One region of the Arthrobacter sp. SAFR-179 genome, then DNA from elsewhere that is predicted to be linked to it. Evidence: riboswitches for the same ligand, from Rfam matches in the RefSeq annotation. Region 1 holds a riboswitch; each other region holds the start of a gene.

Region 1 (6,948 bases):
GCTTCCACCATGGCCAGGACGGCCACTTCGCCGCCGTTCAGCACATAGTCGCCCAGGCTGACCGGCCGGACCGTGAAGTGCCCTTGAGCCCATTCGATGACCCGTTCATCAATGCCCTCATACCGTCCGCATGCAAACGCCAGATGCTCTTCCTCAGCCAGTTCGTAGGCGAGGGCCTGCGTGAACCGTTCGCCCGCCGGCGATGGAACGATCAGGACCGGCTTGCGTTCCGGATCCCGACGCCCCTCCGCCACTGCGGCGAGAGCCTGCGCCCAGGGCTCGGGCTTCATGACCATGCCGGCGCCGCCGCCGTACGGGGTGTCATCGACGGACCGGTGCTTATCGGTGGTGAAGCTGCGCAGGTCGTGGACGTGCAGGTCCAGGATCCCGTCCTGGCGGGCCTTGCCGATCAGCGAAAGTTCGAGCGGGGCGAGGTAGTCAGGGAAGATGCTGACGACGTCGATCCGCATCTAGTCCGTGCCTTCGACTTCAGGGGCGGCGGCTTCGTCGGAGTTGAGTTCGAAGAGGCCGTCCGGCGGGGTGAGGAGGATGAAACCTTCCTCGATATTCACCTCAGGCACAATCTGCACCACGAATGGGATGAGGATTTCCTTGCCGTCCGGGGTGGTGACCATGAGCAGGTCCTGCACGGGCATGGTGTTCAGTGCCGTCACCTTGCCCACCACCTGCGCCCCTACACGGGCTTCGAGGCCGACAAGCTCATGCTCGTACCACCCCTCGTCGTCGTCCACGTCCAACTCTTCGGTGTCGATGAACAGTTTGGCGCCGCGGAGGGTTTCGGCCTGGTTCCGGTCAGCCACCTCCTCGAAGCCGAGCAGCAGGATGTCCTTGTTCCACCGCGCACTGGACACGGTCAGGGGACCCGAAGCGGCAGGTTCGACGACGAATTCCGTTCCCGGGACAAACCGGTCTTCCGGGGCGTCCGTCAGCACCTGGACGGTGACTTCCCCGCGAATGCCGTGCGGCTTGCCAATCCGTGCCACCTGAAGCTGCATTTGTTCCTCTGTTCCCGGTTGTGGTGGTTCTCGTGAAAAGCACTGTGTTGATCAAAGCACTCCGGCCCCTTCACCTGATGGTGAAGGGGCCGGAGAAAAGCTGAATGCTGCCGAGCGCTCAGCGGCGGCGGTCGGTATCGACGACGTCGACCCTCACCGGTTCGCCGCCGGCCAGTGCTGCCACCACGGTGCGCAATGCGCGGGCCGTGCGGCCCTGGCGGCCGATCACCCGTCCCAGGTCGTCCTGATGCACGCGCACCTCGAGGGTGTCCCCGCGGCGGTTGTTCTTGGAGCTGACCTTGACGTCATCCGGGGAATCGACGATTCCGCGGACCAGGTGTTCCAGCGCTTCTGCCAGCAATTTACTCAGCCTCGGTGGTCTCAGCTTCGGCGTCGGCCGGGGCCTCGGCAGCGTCAGACTTGGAGGCCTTCTTGGTGATGGCTTCCGGGATGATGACCGAGCCCTTCTCCGGGGCAACGAAGGCTTCCTTCTCGACCTTGGTCTTGAGGGTGCCTTCCTGGCCCGGCAGGCCCTTGAACTTCTGCCAGTCACCGGTGATCTTCAGGATCGCGGCAACCTGCTCGGACGGCTGGGCGCCGACGGAGAGCCAGTACTGCGCACGCTCGGAGTTGACCTCGATGTACGAGGGCTCTTCGGTGGGGTGGTACTTGCCGATTTCCTCGATGGCACGGCCGTCACGCTTGGTGCGTGAGTCCGCGACGACGATGCGGTAGTACGGGGCGCGCATCTTGCCGAAGCGCTTAAGGCGAATCTTTACGGCCACTTTTGTGGTCACTCCTGTTTCAGAAAAAGGGGTGAACCCGGCTTTCTGCACCCGTGGGGCGGGCCATACTTGCGGGTTCGAAGGACAGGATCCGGACGCGGAGAGAGGGGCCACGCAGATCGAGTACCTGTTTATTGTGCCAGATGAGCGCTGTTATTTCGACTTGGCGCGCCACGCCGGCCGCCGCAGCCGGCCCCTGGCGCACTGCAAGGTACCCAAACCGGCATCACCGGTCACGCGGACCAGACGTACAGTCCCGTCCGCTCGGAATCGTCGAGTGAGGCCGCCAGTTCGGCCACCTGCTGCACATAGGTCCGGGCCTGCGCGGCGCCGAACGGCATATCCTCCTGGCCGGCCCACTGTTCGGCGACGTCGTCAAGGACATTGCCTTCGCCTTCGGTCTCATAGGAGAGCAGGTCAGCCAGGGCACGGACCATGGCCGGCGGAACGGCAAGGAGGGAATCGCTGGCGACGTCCACCATGGTGAGTTCATAGTCGGCACCGCCGGCGTGTACCGCAGTCCCGGCAAGATCACCCAACTGTTCGACTTCGAAATCGCTGATGCCCTGAATCCGCACCGCCTGGCCCGCGGGCCCGCTGTCCGCCGCAGAGCCGCTTCCTTCATCGAGGATGCCGGCGCGTTTCAGCGCGGCGTCATGGGTAGCGACAAAGATCTCGGTGAAGCCCATGGCGGGTGCCCTTCTTCCGTTGACGGAGCTGCGTGCCGGGCGCTGCCTGCAGCCCGGCCGTACGGAATCAGCCTAGTAGTTGCGGACCCGCCCGCGCACGCCGGAGCCGGCGGAGCCGGTCAGCGGACGGCCACCCGGAGCCGGTTGCGCCACGGGTCCTCGAACCGGAGCTCCGCACCGGTGTGGTGGGCGGCAACCCCGGCGACTTTGAGACGGTCAGCCAGCGCCCCGACGTCGTCACCGGAGGGAACCTCGATGAGCACCTCGCCCAACCCGAGCGAGTCTTTTCGGGGGCCGGCGCCGCGGCTGTTCCAGACGTTCATGGCCATGTGGTGGTGGTAACGGCCAGCGGAAACGAACAGTGCCTGCCCATGCCAGCCTGCCGTCTTCTCGAAGCCGAGGGTGCCCACATAGAAATCCCTGGCTGTCTGGACGTCTCCCACCTGCAGGTGGACGTGCCCCACACCGGCAGACGTCTGCCGCTGGCCCTCGAGGGACTCCTCGGTGAGGTGCTGCTCCAGGTAGCGCTGCGGCGGAAGCGCGAGGCTGTCCATCACCACGTCCGTCCCGTTCCAGGACCAGTTGCTGCGGGGCCGGTCCCAGTACAGTTCAATGCCGTTGCCCTCGGGATCGGTGAAATAGAAGGCTTCACTGACCAGGTGGTCGGCACTGCCGGTGAAGGAGCGGGGCTCGTACTGGGCGGCGGTGGCGATGGTGGCGGCGAGGGAAGCCTGGTCCTCGAACAACAGGGCGGTGTGGAACAGGCCCGCTTCCCCCCTGCCGGGAAGGTGCAGTCCGGGAGCCGGCGCCAGGTGGACCAGCGGCCTGCCGAGCCTGCCAAGGTAGAGGCCGCCGTCCTGCTCAGCCACCACCTCGAGGCCCAGGGCGCGCTGGTAGTAGTCGGTCATGACCTTCATGTCACCGACCTTGAGCATTACCGTGCCCATGGCGAGGTCGGCAGGAAGAAGGTCCTGGCTGCTGGCTGCTTCGGTCATGTGAAGGCTCCTTGTATTGGAGGCCGTCCCGTTGGCGGCCTGTCACAAATTAAAATTACTTGAAGCTTCAATTTATTCCAAGTGCCGGGCTCATTCTGCTCACCTGATGATGCGGCCGCCCAGCACCACATGTTCCAGGGCCGTGATGGTTTCCGGGACCGCCCGCGGATCCTCACGGCATACCACAACGTCGGCCCGCGCACCTTCGGCCAGGTTGTCCGCTCCCAGCCAGGTGCGGGCTGCCCAGCAGGCAGCATCCAGGGCCGCCTCCATGGGCAGGCCCGCGCCGTGCAGGGCGAGGATCTCGTCGGCGATCCTGCCGTGGCGGATCACGCTGCCGGCATCCGTGCCGGCAAAGATGCGCACCCCGGCGGCGTGGGCTTCGGCCACCCGTTCCAGCCGGCGCTCCCAGAGGGAGCGCATGTGGGCCGCGTAGCGCGGGAACTTGGCCTCTGCCTGGGCAGCGATCCCGGGGAAGGTGGCGATGTTGATGAGGGTGGGGACGATCGGCACATCCTGCTCCGCGAACCGGGGCAGGTGCCGGGGCAGCAGCCCGGTGGCGTGCTCGATGCAGTCGATGCCGGCGTCCAGCATCTGGTCCAGCGTGTCCTCGGCGAAGCAATGCGCCGTGACCCGGGCACCTTCGTCATGGGCAGCCCGGACAGCGTCACGCACGACGCCGGCAGGAAAGGACGGCGCGAGGTCACCGGCGCTCCGGTCGATCCAGTCCCCCACCAGCTTGACCCAGCCGTCGCCGTCGCGCGCCTGCTTCCGCACGGCCTCCACAAGCCCCTCGGGCTCGACCTCCTCCGCGAAGCCGCGCAGGTAGCGGCGCGTGCGGGCCACGTGCCTTCCAGCCCGGATCAACACCGGGAAGTCCCGGCCGCCCTGCATCCAGCGGGTATCGGCAGGTGAACCGGCGTCGCGGGCCAGCAGGGTTCCGGCGTCGAGGTCGGCCAGCGCCTGGTCCCGGGCCATTGCGGGTTCCACCGGACCGGCGGGACCCAGTCCGATGTGGCAGTGGGCGTCAGCGAACCCCGGCAGCACCCAGCCGTCGAGCACCCGCCCAGGAGCGGCACCAGGCCGGTTGAACGTGAGCTTGCCGTCCACCGACCAAAGTCCATGACGGACCCGGTCCGGTGCGGTCAGGACAGGTCCGCGAAAGTGAATGATCTCTGCCATCGGGCTTCCTTTCGATGCCCGGACAGGCTAGCACCCGCAAATGTGACAAGGCTCTTCCGCGCCCCTGTGGTAGCTTCTTTCCTGACCACACGGGTGCCCTTGCAGGGGCTGAGATCGGGCTGACGCAGCCTGCGACCGTTGAACCTGTCCGGGTAATGCCGGCGAAGGAAGTGAGTATTCCCTTGAGTACACAAAACACCCAGTTGAACCCTGCCCACCTGCCGTCAGCCGGGAGGTCCGGCGCCGACTCCCTGCCACAGGTGACGCAGTCCCTGGCGTCGCATTCATTGGCGTTCATCGACGACGCCGCGTCCGGAATCCGCGTGCCGGTGACGGAGATTGCCCTGGAGCCGTCACCCAACGGGCAGCAGAACGCACCTTTCCGGACCTACCGCACTGCCGGGCCCGGAAGCGACCCCGTCCGCGGCCTGCAGCCCTTCCGCGCCGAATGGATCGTGGCGCGCGGGGACACCGAGGCCTACAGCGGCAGGGAACGCAACCTGCTCGACGACGGCCGCTCGGCCGTCCGCCGGGGTGCTGCCTCGGCGGAGTGGAAGGGCGCGCAGCCGGTGCCCCGCCGCGCCGTCGACGGCCGGACGGTGACCCAGATGCACTATGCCCGGCAGGGAATCATCACGCAGGAGATGCGTTTCGTGGCGCTGCGCGAGAACTGCGACGTGGAGTTGGTTCGGAGCGAACTTGCTGCCGGCCGCGCCATCGTCCCGAGCAACATCAACCATCCGGAGTCCGAGCCGATGATCATCGGCAAGGCTTTCCTGGTGAAGATCAACGCCAACATCGGAAACTCGGCCGTGACGAGCTCCATCGCCGAGGAGGTGGACAAGCTGCAGTGGGCCACCCAGTGGGGCGCGGATACGGTGATGGACCTGTCCACCGGCGACGATATCCACACCACGCGGGAATGGATCATCCGCAACTCCCCCGTGCCGATCGGCACCGTTCCCATCTACCAGGCCCTGGAAAAAGTCAACGGCGAGGCCAACGCGCTGACCTGGGAAATCTTCCGGGACACGGTGATTGAACAGTGCGAACAGGGCGTGGACTACATGACCATCCACGCCGGGGTTCTGCTTCGCTATGTGCCGCTGACGGCCGACAGGGTGACGGGCATTGTCTCGCGCGGCGGCTCCATCATGGCCGGCTGGTGCCTGGCCCACCACCAGGAGAACTTCCTCTACACGCACTTTGACGAGCTGTGCGAAATTTTCGCGAAGTACGACGTTGCCTTCTCCCTGGGCGACGGCCTGCGCCCCGGCTCCACCGCGGACGCCAACGACGCCGCCCAGTTCGCGGAACTGGACACGCTCGCCGAGCTCACCCAGCGCGCATGGGAGTACGACGTACAGGTAATGGTGGAGGGCCCCGGCCACGTTCCGTTCCACCTGGTCCGGGAAAACGTCGAACGCCAGCAGGAGCTGTGCAAGGGTGCGCCGTTCTACACCCTCGGACCGCTGGTGACGGACGTGGCCCCCGGCTATGACCACATCACCTCCGCAATCGGTGCCACCGAAATTGCCCGGTACGGCACCGCGATGCTCTGCTACGTCACGCCGAAGGAACACCTGGGCCTGCCCAACAAGGACGACGTGAAGACCGGCGTGATCACCTACAAGATCGCAGCCCACGCCGCGGACCTGGCGAAGGGCCACCCCGGTGCGCGCGAACGCGATGACGCCTTGTCCAAGGCGCGGTTTGAATTCCGCTGGCGCGACCAGTTCGCGCTGTCCCTGGACCCGGTGACGGCGGAGGCGTTCCACGACGAGACCCTGCCGGCCGAACCTGCCAAGACAGCGCACTTCTGCTCGATGTGCGGGCCCAAGTTCTGCTCCATGCGGATCAGCCAGGACATCCGGGACGAATTCGGCTCCGCGGAGGCGCAGGCGGCCCGGGCCAACGTCGCATCGGGGATGCGGGAGAAAAGCGAAGAGTTCCTGGCGGCCGGCGGCAAGGTCTACCTGCCGGAGCTTCGCGTTCCTGCTGAGGGCTAGGAGGCCCGGGCGGGCTGGCTCCGGCTGACCTGGCTGATGAACTGCCGGATGGCCCGGTCCCCGTCCGTGGAGTCGTGCGGCCGGTGCCCTCCCGCGGCGACGCGGTGCAGGGCGCCGGTCTCCCGCAGGTAGCCTGCAATTTCCTCGTAAAGCGGCTCCCACCCCCCGGTCAGGACCAGCGTGGGCACACCGGGAACGATGTGCAGCGGCGCCTCCCACGAGGGCGCCTGGAGCCGGAGCCTGCGGGCGGACCTCTTTTCCTCCACGGTGGC
Region 2 (6,948 bases), on a different contig from region 1:
CTTGGGGCGGGCCGCGGACATCGCGGCGATCAGGCTGGACTTGCCGGCTGACGGGAAGCCCACCAGGGCGATGTCGGCGATGGACTTCAGCTCAAGGACGACGTCCCTGGATTCGCCTTCGATGCCCAGCAGCGCAAACCCGGGGGCGCGGCGCTTCTGCGAGGACAGGGCGGCGTTGCCCAGGCCGCCAATGCCACCGGCAGCTGCCACAAACTCCGCGCCCTCACCCACGAGGTCGGCCAGTACGGTGCCGTCCTTGGACTTGACCACGGTGCCGTCCGGGACGGGCAGGATGAGGGTTTCGCCGTTCTTGCCGCCGCGCCAGTCACCCATGCCGGGCCCGCCGTTGCTGGCGTGCCGGTGCGGTGCGTGGTGGTAGTCAAGGAGCGTGGTGGTCTGGTGGTCAACGCGAAGGATGACGTCGCCGCCGTTGCCGCCGTTGCCGCCGTCGGGCCCGCCCAGGGGCTTGAACTTTTCACGGTGGACGGAGACGCAACCGTGGCCGCCGGTTCCGCCGGATACATGCAGTACTACCCGGTCTACAAAGCTGGCCACGTGGATCTCCTCAGAAACTGTTTACCTGGCACCGCGGGGCGCCACATCGATTGTAATGCGGTTAAAAGAACAGTGGAGCGGACCCTTAGGCCCGCTCCACCGCTTCAGAACTTGTTGTTACTCTGCAGCTGCAGCAGCAACGATGTTGACCACGCGACGACCGCGGCGGGTACCGAATTCAACGGCGCCCGGGGTCAGTGCGAACAGGGTGTCGTCCCCGCCACGGCCAACGCCGGCGCCCGGGTGGAAGTGGGTGCCACGCTGGCGGACGATGATCTCGCCTGCGGAAACAACCTGGCCGCCGAAGCGCTTGACGCCGAGGTACTGAGCGTTGGAATCGCGACCGTTGCGAGTGGAGCTCGCGCCCTTTTTATGTGCCATCTGAAATGCCTGCCTCTAAATTCTGGGGAATCTGTTGAAATGCCTGAACACTAACCGGAGGTTAGCTGATGCCGGTGATCTTGACCTTGGTCAGTTCCTGGCGGTGACCCTGGCGCTTCTTGTAGCCGGTCTTGTTCTTGAACTTCTGGATGACAATCTTAGGACCACGCAGGTCCTGGAGGATTTCAGCCGTAACAGTTACCTTGGCCAGGTCGGCGGCGGCGGAGGTGACCTTGTCACCATCAACCAGGAGCAGTGCGGGCAGCTCAATGGTGCTGCCGGCTCCACCGGCGACGCGGTTCAGGGTAACGAAGTCTCCAACGGAAACCTTCTCTTGGCGGCCGCCTGCGCGGACAATCGCGTACACCACTTGGGAACTCACTTCTCTCGACGTTTATAACTAAATTTGCGTGCGGAACCGACTATCAAAAGCCTGGTTTCTCGCTGTGCCTCAACGCCGTGGGGTCATAACCCAAGTGTTGGCGTAAGCACCGAAGATCTAGATTACGCTAATTTTGTCTTCGGCCGCAAATGAGGCTGGTTCCCGGCGGGTTGCTGTGATAGGTACCACAGCTCAGGTCCGGCGTCCGCACCATGCCCCACCATAGTACCGGCTCACCCGCCGGCCCCGGTTCAGGAGTGCAGGCGCGGCGCGTCGAAGAAGTCCACCTCGAGCCGGCAGGACTGCTTGAACGCCGTCACCATCGCGGCCTTCTCATGGTCGGAAGCCCGCCGTCCGGCCGCATCCACGATGGCAATGGCCTGGCGCGTGGCTTCGGCAAAGCCTTCATCTGCATAGGTGCGGAGCCAGTCCGCGTAAGCGTGCCCGGCCGGTTCCCCGGAGGCAAGGAACCGGACGTGCAGCGTGGCACCAACCTCTGCGTAGAGCCAGAAGCAGGGCAGGACGGCGGCGGCGAGGACCGCGTAGCTGCCCGACGCCGACGCTGCGGTGAGGTGGTCCACATAAGACTTGGTGACGGGGCCTAGCCCGTCCGGGGCCGGGCGGGTGCTGAGCCACGAGCGGTGAAGTTCCGATTCCACCTCAAGGCACTGCTGCGCGGACCGTGCCCAGAACAGCTGCTCGGCCTCCGAGGGGGCGAGGGCACTGGCACGTGCCAGCACGCGGGAATAGCCGTTCAGGTAAAGGGCATCCTGCGCCAGGTAATAGGCAAAGTCCTTCTCAGGAAGATCGCCCGAGGCCAGTCCGCCGATGAAGTCCAGCGCATAGATGTCGTCGAGGTCCTGCCGGGCTTCGGCCCACAGCCGGGCCGCGAAGCTGCCTTCCGCCAGGACCGGCGGCACGTGGTGGAAGTGGTGCACGGGTCCGTTCCCCTGCCCCACCTCCAGCTGGCCTGAGTTCTCGAGCGCGCCGGCCAGCCAGGGCTTAACGGTCCGCAGCGACGCCTCCCAGTCACCCAGGCGGGCCTGGACGGTTGCCATGGCGGAGGACAGGGAACATCCCGTGCCGTGGCTGTTGCGCGTTGAAATCCGCTTCGCCCGCACTTCCACCACCTCCTGGTCGAGAAGGCCCGCGGTGTTCACCAGCGCGTCCGGGCAGTCCAGGCCTGCCAGGTGGCCGCCCTTGACCAGCACGGTGGCTCCGGTGGCATCGGCCAGGCGCCTGCCCTGGTCCAGGGCGGCATCCCAGTTTTGGGCCGGCTCCGTGCCAAGCAGCAGCGCGAGCTCGGGCAGGTTGGGGGTGAGGAGGTGGGCAAGCGGCAGGAGCTCCCGGAGCGCGGCTTCGGCGGACTCCTGCAGCAGCCGGTCCCCGCTGGTGGCCACCATCACCGGGTCAAGGACAACGACGGCGGGCCGGACTTTTCCGAGCCACTCGCGGACGGCGCGGATCACCGATTCGTCGCCCAGCATGCCGATCTTGACGGCGTCGATACTGATGTCATCACTGACTGCATCCAGCTGCTGGGCCAGGAACGCGGCGGGAGGGACGTGGACGGACTGCACGCCGCGGGTGTTCTGGGCGGTGAGGGCAGTAATCGCTGCCATGCCGTATCCGCCATGCGCGGCAATGCTTTTGAGGTCCGCCTGGATTCCGGCTCCCCCGGACGGATCGGAACCGGCGATGGAGAGGACCCGCGGGACGTCACGGCCCGCGGGAAGCCCGAAAGGAACGCGGGACGCGGTTGGCAGGGGCATGGAAAGGGTCGAAGACAAGAGACATCCCTTCGCCGGTACTAGCCGGACAGGTTCAACGGGTCTGGATCTCAGCCGGCCTTATGCGCGGCACCCCGTGTCGCTGTCCAGCGTAGCGGCTGGGGCCTACGCGGCGGAAAGGTGACAGCTCCTGTTGATGCGAGAAGTCCCCGCCTTGTGGTCCACTCCCCCGCGAATTTCGGGGGGAATGGTCCACATGGCGGGGACTTCCTTGGTGACGCGTTGGTCCTGTCTTGGCTTAGAGCTCGGAGGCAGGGACTCCGACGCCGAGGATGATGGGTTCATCTGCCGGCTTGGCGGCTTCCGCCTTGGCGGTGTCGGGGGCCTTGGCTGCGTGTGAATGCCCTGCCGCCGTCGACTGCACGTTCTCGTGGTGCTGGACAGCGGTCTCGTTGGCTGCGCCCTGGGCACGGCTGGCAGCGCGGTGCCGCCGCGGCCTGCGTTGCCGGGACTGCTCCAGGGTGTGGTCGGAGTAGTCCTTTTCCGCCGGCGCTTCCAGGGTGGCGCGGGTTGCCGCTCCCCCTGCCTGCTGCTGGGGCGCTGCCGGTTCGGCTGCCTTTACGTCCTCTGCGGCTTTGACCGGCGCATCCACCATGGGCGAAGCCGGCTGGCCCAGGTGGGCGAACGCTTCCGCCAGCCGGTCCAGGGTGAGGGCGGGCTTGGGATGCTGCTCCTCGGCGTGCTCCACGAACGGAAGCGGGACTTCCTCGCCGCCGAAGGTCAGGACAGCTGCGGGACGTGCCGGGGCATCGGCGTCGTGCTTCTCCTCTGCGGGAGCCGGCGCAGGCTCAGCCTGCGGTGCCTGCCGGGTTGCTGCCACCTCATCGTCATGCAGGTGCGCGGCATGGGCCGCAGCCGCAATATTCGCCAGGGCAAGCCGGGTGGCCTCTGCCTTGGCGTGCCGCTCAGCATCCGCAGCGTCCGGCAGGACGGTGTGGACGTGCACTGCAGGCGCCGGCACAGCCTCGGGCTGCTGGCCGCCGCGTCCGCGCCGCCGTTTCCGCTCGGGACGGACTCCGGGCTGGCCGGCGTCGGGCCGCTGCGTCTCGGTGCGGTGGGCTTCCCCGCGGGCTTCGGGGCGGTTGTCCGTGCGCTGGACGTGGTGCTCGGCCGCCACGATGTTGGCACGCCGGTGCTCCACGGGATCGTCATGGGTAACTACCCCGCGGCCCGCGCAGGCCTCGCACTGCTCGCCGAAGACTTCCAGCAGGCCCGTACCCATCCGCTTGCGGGTCATCTGGACCAGGCCCAGCGACGTGACCTCGGCAACCTGGTGCTTGGTCCGGTCGCGGCCCAGGCACTCCACCAGGCGGCGCAGGACCAGGTCACGGTTGGATTCGAGCACCATGTCGATGAAGTCGATCACGATGATGCCGCCGATGTCACGCAGCCGCAGCTGCCGGACCACTTCCTCGGCAGCTTCCAGGTTGTTCTTGGTGACGGTTTCCTCAAGGTTGCCGCCGCTGCCGGTGAACTTGCCGGTGTTGACGTCAACCACCGTCATGGCCTCGGTGCGGTCGATCACCAGGGAGCCGCCGGAGGGCAGGAAGACCTTGCGCTCAAGGGCCTTGTGGATCTGCTCGTCGATGCGCCAGGCGGAGAAGATGTCCTGGTCCTTGGTCCACTTCTCCAGGCGTCCCACCAGGTCCGGCGCCACGTAGGTGACGTAGGCCTCGATGGTGTCCCAGGCTTCCTCACCGGACACGATGAGCTTGGAAAAGTCCTCGTTGAAGACGTCGCGGACCACCTTAATGGTCAGGTCGGGTTCGCCGTAGAGCAGCTCGGGCGCCAGGATCTTGGTGGATGCGGACTGGCTTTCAATGCCTTCCCACTGGGCGCGGAGCCGGTTGATGTCGTGCGTCAACTCTTCCTCCGATGCGCCTTCCGCGGCGGTGCGGACAATAACGCCCGCGTGCTCGGGCAGGCGGTCCTTGAGGATCCGCTTGAGGCGGTTGCGTTCGACGTCGGGCAGCTTGCGGGAGATGCCGGTCATCGAGCCGCCGGGCACGTACACCAGGTAGCGGCCCGGAAGGGAGATCTGGCTGGTGAGCCGGGCGCCCTTGTGGCCCACGGGATCCTTGGTCACCTGGACCAGGACGGTGTCGCCGGACTTCAGCGCATTCTCGATCCGGCGCTGCTTGCCCTCAAGGTTGACCGCTTCCCAGTTCACTTCACCGGCGTACAGCACGGCGTTGCGGCCGCGTCCGATGTCAACGAACGCCGCCTCCATGGACGGCAGCACGTTCTGGACCTTGCCCAGGTACACGTTGCCGATGAGTGAGTCCTGTTGTGTCTTGGACACGAAGTGTTCGGCCAGGACGCCGTCTTCGAGGACGGCGATCTGGATCCTGTCGTCGCGCTGGCGGACGATCATTTGCCGGTCAACGGATTCGCGGCGGGCCAGGAACTCGGCCTCGGTGATCACCGTGCGGCGGCGGCCCGTGTCGCGGGATTCGCGGCGGCGCTGCTTCTTGGCCTCCAAACGGGTGGAGCCCTTCACGCTGGTGACGCGGTTGCTGACCGGTGCTTCAGTGACGGCACGGGGCGCACGGACCCTCGTGACCGTGTTGGGCGGATCGTCATCCCCGCCGCCGGTGAGTTCAAGGTCCTGGTCCCCGCGGCGGCGGCGCCGACGGCGGCGGGACGTCACACCGTCCTCCGGCTGCGTGGCGTTGTCCTCGTCCGCCTCGTCCTCGGCGTCAGCTTCGGCGCTGCCGCCCTCGCTGTCCTGGTCCGTACCGTCGCCGATGCGGCTGCGGCCCCTGCGGCCCCGGCTGCGGCGCCGGCGGCGGCCGGAGGCATCGTCGCCGTCTTCGGTTTCTTCCTCTTCAGGCTCCTCGACGGCGGGGGCTGCGGGACGGACCACGGTGCTGAGGTCCGGTGCCTGGAAGAGCACGGACGTGGGGGATGCAGGTTCCAGGAAGAGGGAACCAAAGGGGCTGGCAGCCGCGGCAGGTGCGGCCTCGCCCTTGTCCCCGGCCGGGGTTTCCTGGGCAGGCTCGTGGGTGCCGGCAGCTTCCGGGGCCGCAATGTCCGGGGCCGCGCTGGGCTCCTGGGTCTGCTTGGCGGCGGCAACGGCTTCCTGCCCGGCGACCTGCTCCTGCGCTGCAACGTCTTCCTGTACCGCACCCTGTTCCGGGGCGGCGACCTGGGCTGCGGCTTCCGGAGCCGCTGATTCTGCACCCGCGGAGTCCGCTGCTCCGGATTCCGCTGCAGTCGCGGCGGCGGGGGACGCAGCCTTGCGGGTGGCTACCCGACGGCGGCGAACGGGCCTGGTTTCGGCCTCTGCCGTGGCGGTAGTGGCCAGGACTGCGGCAGGGCTTTCAGCGGTTGCGGCCGGTTCCACTGCAACAGTGTCGGGGGCCGCAGCATCGGCGGACACCGCTTCTGGTTCCTCAGCAAAGGCTGGCAGGGGTTCTGCTGCGTCCGCTTTCCTGCGGGCGCGTGTGCGCCGCGCCGGCGCCTTGGCCGCTTCCTCCACCGGCGCGTCGCCGCTTGCTTCGGGGACAGCGGCCTCCGGGGCCGTGGCCACTGCATCCGTCACCGCATCGTCGGTCTTGGGAGCCGCTTTGCGGCGGGTGCGTACAGCCCTCTTGGGAGCGGCAGCCCCGGCAGCCGCTGCATCTTCGTTAACGGCCAGTTCCTGATCATTGTCCATATGTGGCAACACTCCTGCCCCTGACGTACCGCCACATCCGGCACCCATTGGGGCACATATTGTCAAAACCCGCAGGCGTTGACAGAAGTCAAGTGGATACTCCCAGGTTCGCACCGTCAGTGGGGTGCGGCAGCCCGTGGGAGCCGGCGGATGTTCTGAAAACCCGTTGTTCTGCGTGCCAC
Region 3 (6,948 bases), on a different contig from region 1:
CCGGCCGGTGATCTTCAAGGTGGTGGTGCCCACGCCCTCGATGGTGACGCCGAGCATCTGCAGATAGAAGCACAGGTCCTGAACCATGTAGTTGGGGCTCGCATTGCGGATCACGGTGGTACCGGGCCGGTGCGCCGCAGCCATGATGGCGTTCTCAGTGACGGTGTCCCCGCGTTCAGTGAGGACGAAGGAGCGGTCGCGGGTATCGGCAGGGGGCGCCTGAACGGTGTAGAAACCTGAGGTGGCCTCCACCGACAGGCCGAACTGGCGCAGTGCCTGCATGTGCGGCTCCACGGTGCGGGTGCCAAGGTCGCAGCCGCCGGCGTAGGGCAACCGGTACTCCCGCGACTCATCCAGGAGTGGACCCAGCAGCATGATGACGCTGCGGGTCCTGCGGGCCGCGTCGACGTCCATCGCATCCAGGTCCAGGACGGCGGGACGGCGCAGGCGCAGGTCCGTGTCGTTGAGCCAGGTACATTCCACGCCGATGCTGGTCAGCACTTCGACGATGCGGTTGACTTCCTCGATCCGGGCCAGCCGGCGAAGCACGGTGGTGCCGCGGTTGATCAGGCTGGCGCACAGCAGGGCGACGCCGGCGTTCTTGCTGCTGTTGACGTCCACGGCGCCGGACAGGGTGCGGCCGCCCTCCACGCGGAGGTGCGTCATCTGCGGTTTGCCCACGTTGACGATGCTGCGGTCGAAGATGGTTTCCAGCCTCTGGATCATCTTCAGGCTCAGGTTCTGCTTGCCCTGTTCCATCCGGGCGACGGCGCTTTGGCTGGTGCCGAGTTCGGCGGCCAGCTGGCCCTGGGTCCAGCCCTTCTCGGTGCGGGCGTCCCTCAACATGGCGGCAACGTGCTCAGCGGTTTCCTGCGTCATAACCAAAAATATATCATAAATGAGTTATTCTGGCTGCTGTCGCGCCACGAGCCGCATCGCTGGAAAGCCTGTACCCGCTGGATGCGATACAAATCACCAGCAGGGTCACCGCCAACCTCAGCTGCCCAGCCACACCATGTTCCATGTTCCGGCAGCCAGTGCTGCAAAAAGGGCAAGTCCGGCCACGAGCACCCCACCGGCCACTACCCCAAGATCCAGCGTGCTGAACGTGGATTCGCGTGCCCAGGTCCGTTGGCCACCGCCGAAACCCCGGGCTTCCATGGTCACGGCGAGCCGCGACGCGCGGCGGACTGCCTGCACCAAAAGCCCGAAGCTCTGCCCCAGGGTCGCTTTGACCCGCTGGCCCAGGCTTCCGCGCGAACCCACGCCGCGTGCACGGCGCGCCATCCCGATGGTCTGCCACTCCTCGGCCATCAGCCCCACAAGGCGCATCGCGGCGAGCGTTCCCAGGACGAACCGGTGCGGCAGGCGGGCCTTCTGCGCCAGCGCGTCGGCAAGGTCGGTGGGATCCGTGCAGCTCATCAGGAGCACCGCCGGAAGGGCGATGGCAAAGCCGCGCAGCATGAAGCCGACGCCCAGCTGCAGGGATCCTTCGCTCATGGTCCAGATGCCGGCGTCGAGCAGGGTCCTGCCGCTGTCCGGCGCAAGGATGGACGTGCTCCAGCCGCCCACGGCGGCGGCGATGATCAGCGGCCACCCGCGCTGCCACAGCAGGGACAGGGTGAGCCCGGCCAGTGGAAACAGCAGCAGCTCGAAAACCAGGGCCACGGATGCCGACACCCAGTCGATGGACAGCGCCAGGACCGCGGTGATGAGCAGGACGGCCGCGAACTTACTCAGTGGGTTGGCGCGGGCCAGGAGGGCATGGTTGCCGGTCAGGGTGAGTTGCTGCCTCATGGTGCCACCGCTTCCGCCGCAGCCATTCGCAGTTCGGTCCCGCCCAATGCTTCCGTGAATTCGGCGTCATGGGTCACGGAGACCACCGCGGTGCCGGCGTCCAGGAGTTCGGACAGGAACGAGGCCAGCTCGGCCCACGTGTTGGCGTCCTGCCCGAACGTGGGCTCGTCCAGGACCAGCACCTGCGGGCTGGCGGCAAGGACGGTGGCTACGGACAGCCGCCGCTTCTCGCCGCCGGAGAGCGTATAGGGGTTCGCGTCCACCAGGTGGGTGAGCCGCAGCCGCTCCAGCAGTTCGTCCACCCGGTCCTCGCCGTGGCCCAGGTGCCGGGGGCCGAACAGCAGCTCATCCAATACCTTGCCGGTCACGAACTGGTGCTCCGGCTCCTGGAACACCGTCCCCACGCGCGAAATCAACTGGTCGGCCTTCCAGCGGTATGGGTCGATGCCCGCCCCGCGGCTGAGGTCCAGGGTGGCGGACACCTTTCCGGAGACCGGCTCCAGCAGCCCGGCCAGGGTGAGCGCGAAAGTGGACTTGCCGGCACCGTTGGGGCCTGTGACGGCGAGGGCCTGCCCGGCGCGGACCTGCGCGGACAGGCCTTCCTGGACCGGTACCGGCGGAATCTTCCGGAAGCCTTGGCGGCGGGGACGTTCGCGGGAGACACCCAGCTGTTCGGCGGCCAGCAGCAGGTTCCCCGTGCCGGGCGCCGGGACAACGGCGCGGGCGCGGGTTGCCGGCACGTAGCCGGGCACCCACACACCGGCTGCGGCGAGCATGGCACGGGCCTCCGTGAGCACCCGGTCCGGCGGGCCATCCAGGAGCACGGCAGGATTGGTGCCGGAACCCGGCTGCAGGACCACGATCCGGTCCACCAGGTCCTTCCACACCGAAACCCGGTGCTCCACCACCACCAGGGTGGCCCCTGTCTTGTTTAGGCAGCGCGCCACGGCGTCGCGGACCTCCAGCACGCCGGCGGGATCCAGGTTGGCGGTCGGCTCATCCAGCAGGATCAGGCCCGGGCGCATGGCCAGGATGCCGGCCAGCGCCAGGCGCTGCTTTTGCCCGCCGGACAGGGCCGACGTCGGGTGGTCCAGCGGGAGGTGGGACAGTCCGACGTCGGCAAGCGCCTCGTGCACCCGCGCCCAGATTTCCTCCCGCGGCACCGCAAGGTTCTCGGCACCGAAGGCGGCGTCGTCCCCCAACCGCGACAGGACCACCTGCGTCTCGGGGTCCTGCTGCATGAGCCCGGCGCACCCGCGCTGGGTCCGGGGCACGGCGCCGTCAACCAGGAGCGAACCTGACTCGTCGGCGTCCCCTGCCTCGCCGCCGTCGTCGTTGATGTCCCCCAGCACCCCTGCCAGCGCATGAAGGAGGGTGGACTTGCCGGCGCCCGAGGGGCCGAGCAGGAGCACCCGCTCCCCCGGGCTGATGTCCAGGTCAAGGGCGTGGACGGCGGGCTTTGCCCTGCCGGCGTGCCGCCATCCCCACCCGCGGGCGGTGACAGCGGCAGGGCGGACCGCCGTGGCCTGGGCCATTGCCATCAGGAGAAGACAGGCTCCGTGGCAGCCTTGCGCGAGGCGAAGGAGCTCAGGACTCCCGTCCGCGCCAGGCCGCGGGTGGCCACCCAGGACAGGGCGCCGGCAATGACTGCTCCGGAAATCATGCAGAAGACGATATAGGCCAGCTTGTCGCCGCCGGAGTACGCGATGTTCCAGCCCCACGGCGCAAAGGAGTCATTCAGGCCGCAGAAGAGACCTGCTGCCGCACCTGCCAGCAGGGACACGGGCAGGTTGAACTTGCGGTAGACGAAGATGGCAAAGATGATTTCCGCGCCCAGGCCCTGGACGAAGCCGGAGAAGAGGACCGAGGCGCCGTACTGGGAGCCCATGAGCAGTTCCCCGGTGGCGGCCACGGTCTCGCAGAACAGTGCGGCGCCCGGCTTGCGGATGATCAGCATGCCCAGCACGCCCGGGATCATCCATCCGCCGGCAATGATGCCGGTCAGGGGCGGGTAGGCGGCGTTCATCGGCACGGATACTGCCGCCGCCCCTTGCGACCACGCCCAGAAAATAACGCCGCCGGCGATGGCCACCAGCGCGGCGACGACGATGTCCACGACGCGCCAGGACTTACTGGTGGTCTTCTTGATTGCTGCAGTGCTCATTGGAATCCTCCTGGGAAACAGGAGGGGAAAGTGGACCCGGCTGACGGCCCGTTGCCGTGCAGCCGCGACACTTCGAGAACTCGACTCCCTTGCGCCGGTACTAACCGGATCAGGTTCGAGGGTCTGCGGCTGTCCGCACTCTCAGCGCCCACCTGCGGTGCCCGGCGGATGCCAGGATGCCCGACGGCGGCGCTCCCCTGTCGTTTGTAGTGTTGCTTTTTGTTGGGTAAGGCTTTTGATTGCCCTTCCGGGCGTGGTCAAGTTTACACCGGGCGGGGGTAGATTGAAGGCCATGAGCGCCATTCCACCGGATGTGACCGGGTTCGATCCCGATTCCCCCGACGCCCAGCCCGAGGGGTCGCTCGAGGCCCTGGTTGCCCGGGTCGAGGCGGAGGTCCGGGAGCTCCACTTCCCCGGCTTTTCGCCGGATGACGCACTGAACCTTGGGCTGCTTCTGGTGGAACTGGGCAAGGAGCGGTCGCTTCCCATCGCCATCGATATCACTAAGGGCGAGCAGGTACTGTTCCACGTCGCGCTTCCCGGCGCCACTCCTGACAACGGGCACTGGATCCGGGCCAAGCAGAGCACTGCCGCCCGGTACGAGGTGCCGTCACTTTTGGTGGGACTGCGGGGCCGGCTGGGCGGGGGCAGGATCGAGGACAACGCCTGGTTCGACCAGTCCCGGTATGCAGCCCACGGCGGCTCATTTCCCATCTACGTCACCGGCGTGGGTGCCGTGGCCACGGTCACCGTCTCCGGATTGCCGCAGCTGCAGGACCATGACCTGGTGGTGGAGGCGCTGCGCGACATACTGGGGTCGGCCCTGTCTGACTGACCACTGCCTGGCTGAACACTGTCCGCAGCTGGGTACGGGGGGACCCAGCAAAACCCCTATATACAAAGCCTGCTTAGCTTTTATTAGTAATCATGCTTACTATATTGTCCCCCGGGTTTCGAGGAGGACAGGGCATGGAACTCACCATGGGCGGTCCCGCGTTCGTTCCCGTCACCAGCGCGGCAGACCAAGGAGCACCATGAGAATCCCGGAAACCAGAGGCCCCCTCAGCAGCGCCCTGTTCACGGTCCTGGCGCAGGCTCCGGACTCCGCCGGGACAGAACTGGACGCCCTGTACCGCCTGGCCGCACGGCAGGTGGCTGCCACCGCTGACATCATTGGCGACGAGGACATCCAGTTGGCCCTCTTCTGCCTCTACGAGCTCCATTACTCGGGGCTGGACGGCGTCTCCGACCACTGGGAGTGGGAGCCGGGGCTGATCAGGGTCCGGCGGCTGCTCGAGGAACCGTTTGAGGCGGACCTTCGCGCCGCCGCACAGCAGGCCGCCGGGGACCTCGAACTGCCCGCCGGCGGTGCCATGACCAGCGACCAGGTAGCCGATGTCCTGTTCGGCCTCGCCGGCAAGGACACCGGCCCCAGCGTCTCCCGGTACGTGGCCAGGAAGGCAGACCTGGGGCAGCTCAAGGAATTCCTGGTCCACAAATCCGTGTACCAGCTGAAGGAAGCCGATCCCCACACATGGGCCATCCCGCGCCTCAGTGGACGGCCCAAAGCCGCACTCGTGGAAATCCAGACGGACGAATACGGCGGCGGCCGCCCCGAGCGGATGCACAGCGCGCTGTTCGCACGGACCATGCGTGGCCTGGGCCTCGACGACAGCTACGGCGCCTACGTTGATGCCGTCCCCGCAGTCTCCCTCGCATCGGTAAACCTCATGTCCCTCTGCGGACTGAACCGGCGGCTCCGCGGTGCCATCACCGGCCACCTGGCAATCTACGAAATGACCTCCTCCCAGCCCAACCGGTTCTACGGCAACGGATTTCGCCGGCACGGGTTCGGCGCGGACGTCACGCACTACTTTGACGAACATGTGGAGGCCGACGCCGTGCACGAGCAGATCGCCGGCCGTGACCTCGCCGGCGGCCTCGTCGAAGCCGAGCCGGAACTCCTGGCGGACGTCCTGTTTGGCGCGACGGCCGTCATGGCCATCGACAGCCGGCTCTCCGCCCACCTCCTGTCCTCGTGGGAAGCCGGGACATCATCGCTGCGGGCGGCCGTGCCGGCGGCAGCATGACGGCCCGCCCTAACAGTGTCCAAGGGCGGGCACGCCTGCTTGGCCGGGGCGGAGTACATCCTTCCCCTGCGCTGGAATGAGGATTCCGGCCTGGCTGATCTGTCGGACTACCTCCGGCGCCTCGCGGACTGGATCCCGGTGACGGTGGTGGACGGCTCCGCCCCCGACTTCTTCGAACGCCACCGCGTGGCGTTCCCCGCGGCGGTGCGTCACCTCCGCCCGGACCCAGACGGTTACCCTGACCAGTCCCCGGACCACCGGGGCCCCGGGGGCGGCCTCCACAACGGAAAGGTGGCCGGGGTCATGACCGGCGTGCGCGCCTCCGGCGCGGAGTTCCTTGTCATAGCCGACGACGACGTCCGCTACACGCGCGAGGCCCTCGCCGCCGTCGTGCATCACCTCGGATCGGCCCATCTGGTGCGTCCGCAGAACTACTTCGACCCCCGCCCGTGGCACGCCCGGTGGGACACGGCCAGGACGCTGCTCAACCGCGCCTGGTCCACTGACTACCCCGGAACGCTGGGCGTCCGCCGCAGCGCCCTTCAGGCCACCGGCGGCTATGACGGTGTCCTGTTCGAAAACCTGGAGCTCATCCGCACCATCAGGGCCGCCGGCGGCAGCGAACGGATCCTGCCCGGCCTGTTCGTGGCCCGCCGGCCGCCAACCACCCGGCACTTCCTGCGACAACGTATACGGCAGGCCTACGACGATTTTGCCCAGCCGCCACGGCTTACCGCCGAACTTGCCCTGCTCCCGGCCACCATCGGCGCCACATTTTTTCCGGCCCGGACAAGGCGGACCGCCCTCCTGGCGCTTGCCGCGGCGGCCGTCACCTGCGCGGAAGTTGGACGACGCCGGCACAACGGGACCGCCGTCTTTCCCGCCTCGGCAGCCTGG

What was found. Region 1 has a riboswitch for thiamine pyrophosphate ahead of thiC (phosphomethylpyrimidine synthase ThiC). Riboswitches for the same ligand answer to the same signal wherever they lie in the genome.
Region 2: it holds a riboswitch for thiamine pyrophosphate, as region 1 does, so the genes downstream of both, thiD (bifunctional hydroxymethylpyrimidine kinase/phosphomethylpyrimidine kinase) here and thiC (phosphomethylpyrimidine synthase ThiC) in region 1, are expected to answer to the same signal.
Region 3: it holds a riboswitch for thiamine pyrophosphate, as region 1 does, so the genes downstream of both, ACR65K_RS10525 (ECF transporter S component) here and thiC (phosphomethylpyrimidine synthase ThiC) in region 1, are expected to answer to the same signal.

Annotation. Positions count from the first base shown of each region.
Region 1 is NZ_JBPFDM010000001.1:893,312-900,259, reverse strand. Features, by position in the region: gene trmD (tRNA (guanosine(37)-N1)-methyltransferase TrmD) at 1-470, opposite strand, end outside; gene rimM (ribosome maturation factor RimM) at 471-1,016, opposite strand; gene ACR65K_RS04305 (RNA-binding protein) at 1,135-1,377, opposite strand; gene rpsP (30S ribosomal protein S16) at 1,379-1,801, opposite strand; gene ACR65K_RS04295 (hypothetical protein) at 2,035-2,490, opposite strand; gene ACR65K_RS04290 (VOC family protein) at 2,610-3,485, opposite strand; gene ACR65K_RS04285 (amidohydrolase family protein) at 3,585-4,667, opposite strand; TPP riboswitch at 4,747-4,854, shown strand; gene thiC (phosphomethylpyrimidine synthase ThiC) at 4,850-6,676, shown strand; gene ACR65K_RS04275 (alpha/beta fold hydrolase) at 6,673-6,948, opposite strand, start outside.
Region 2 is NZ_JBPFDM010000002.1:470,293-477,240, forward strand. Features, by position in the region: gene obgE (GTPase ObgE) at 1-555, opposite strand, end outside; gene rpmA (50S ribosomal protein L27) at 673-936, opposite strand; gene rplU (50S ribosomal protein L21) at 998-1,306, opposite strand; gene thiD (bifunctional hydroxymethylpyrimidine kinase/phosphomethylpyrimidine kinase) at 1,570-3,090, opposite strand; TPP riboswitch at 3,098-3,195, opposite strand; gene ACR65K_RS06580 (Rne/Rng family ribonuclease) at 3,347-6,766, opposite strand.
Region 3 is NZ_JBPFDM010000005.1:75,707-82,654, reverse strand. Features, by position in the region: gene ACR65K_RS10540 (UDP-N-acetylglucosamine 1-carboxyvinyltransferase) at 1-879, opposite strand, end outside; gene ACR65K_RS10535 (energy-coupling factor transporter transmembrane component T family protein) at 997-1,797, opposite strand; gene ACR65K_RS10530 (ABC transporter ATP-binding protein) at 1,794-3,332, opposite strand; gene ACR65K_RS10525 (ECF transporter S component) at 3,338-3,961, opposite strand; TPP riboswitch at 4,030-4,170, opposite strand; gene ACR65K_RS10520 (heme-degrading domain-containing protein) at 4,254-4,796, shown strand; gene ACR65K_RS10515 (iron-containing redox enzyme family protein) at 4,996-6,051, shown strand; gene ACR65K_RS10510 (glycosyltransferase family 2 protein) at 6,091-6,948, shown strand, end outside.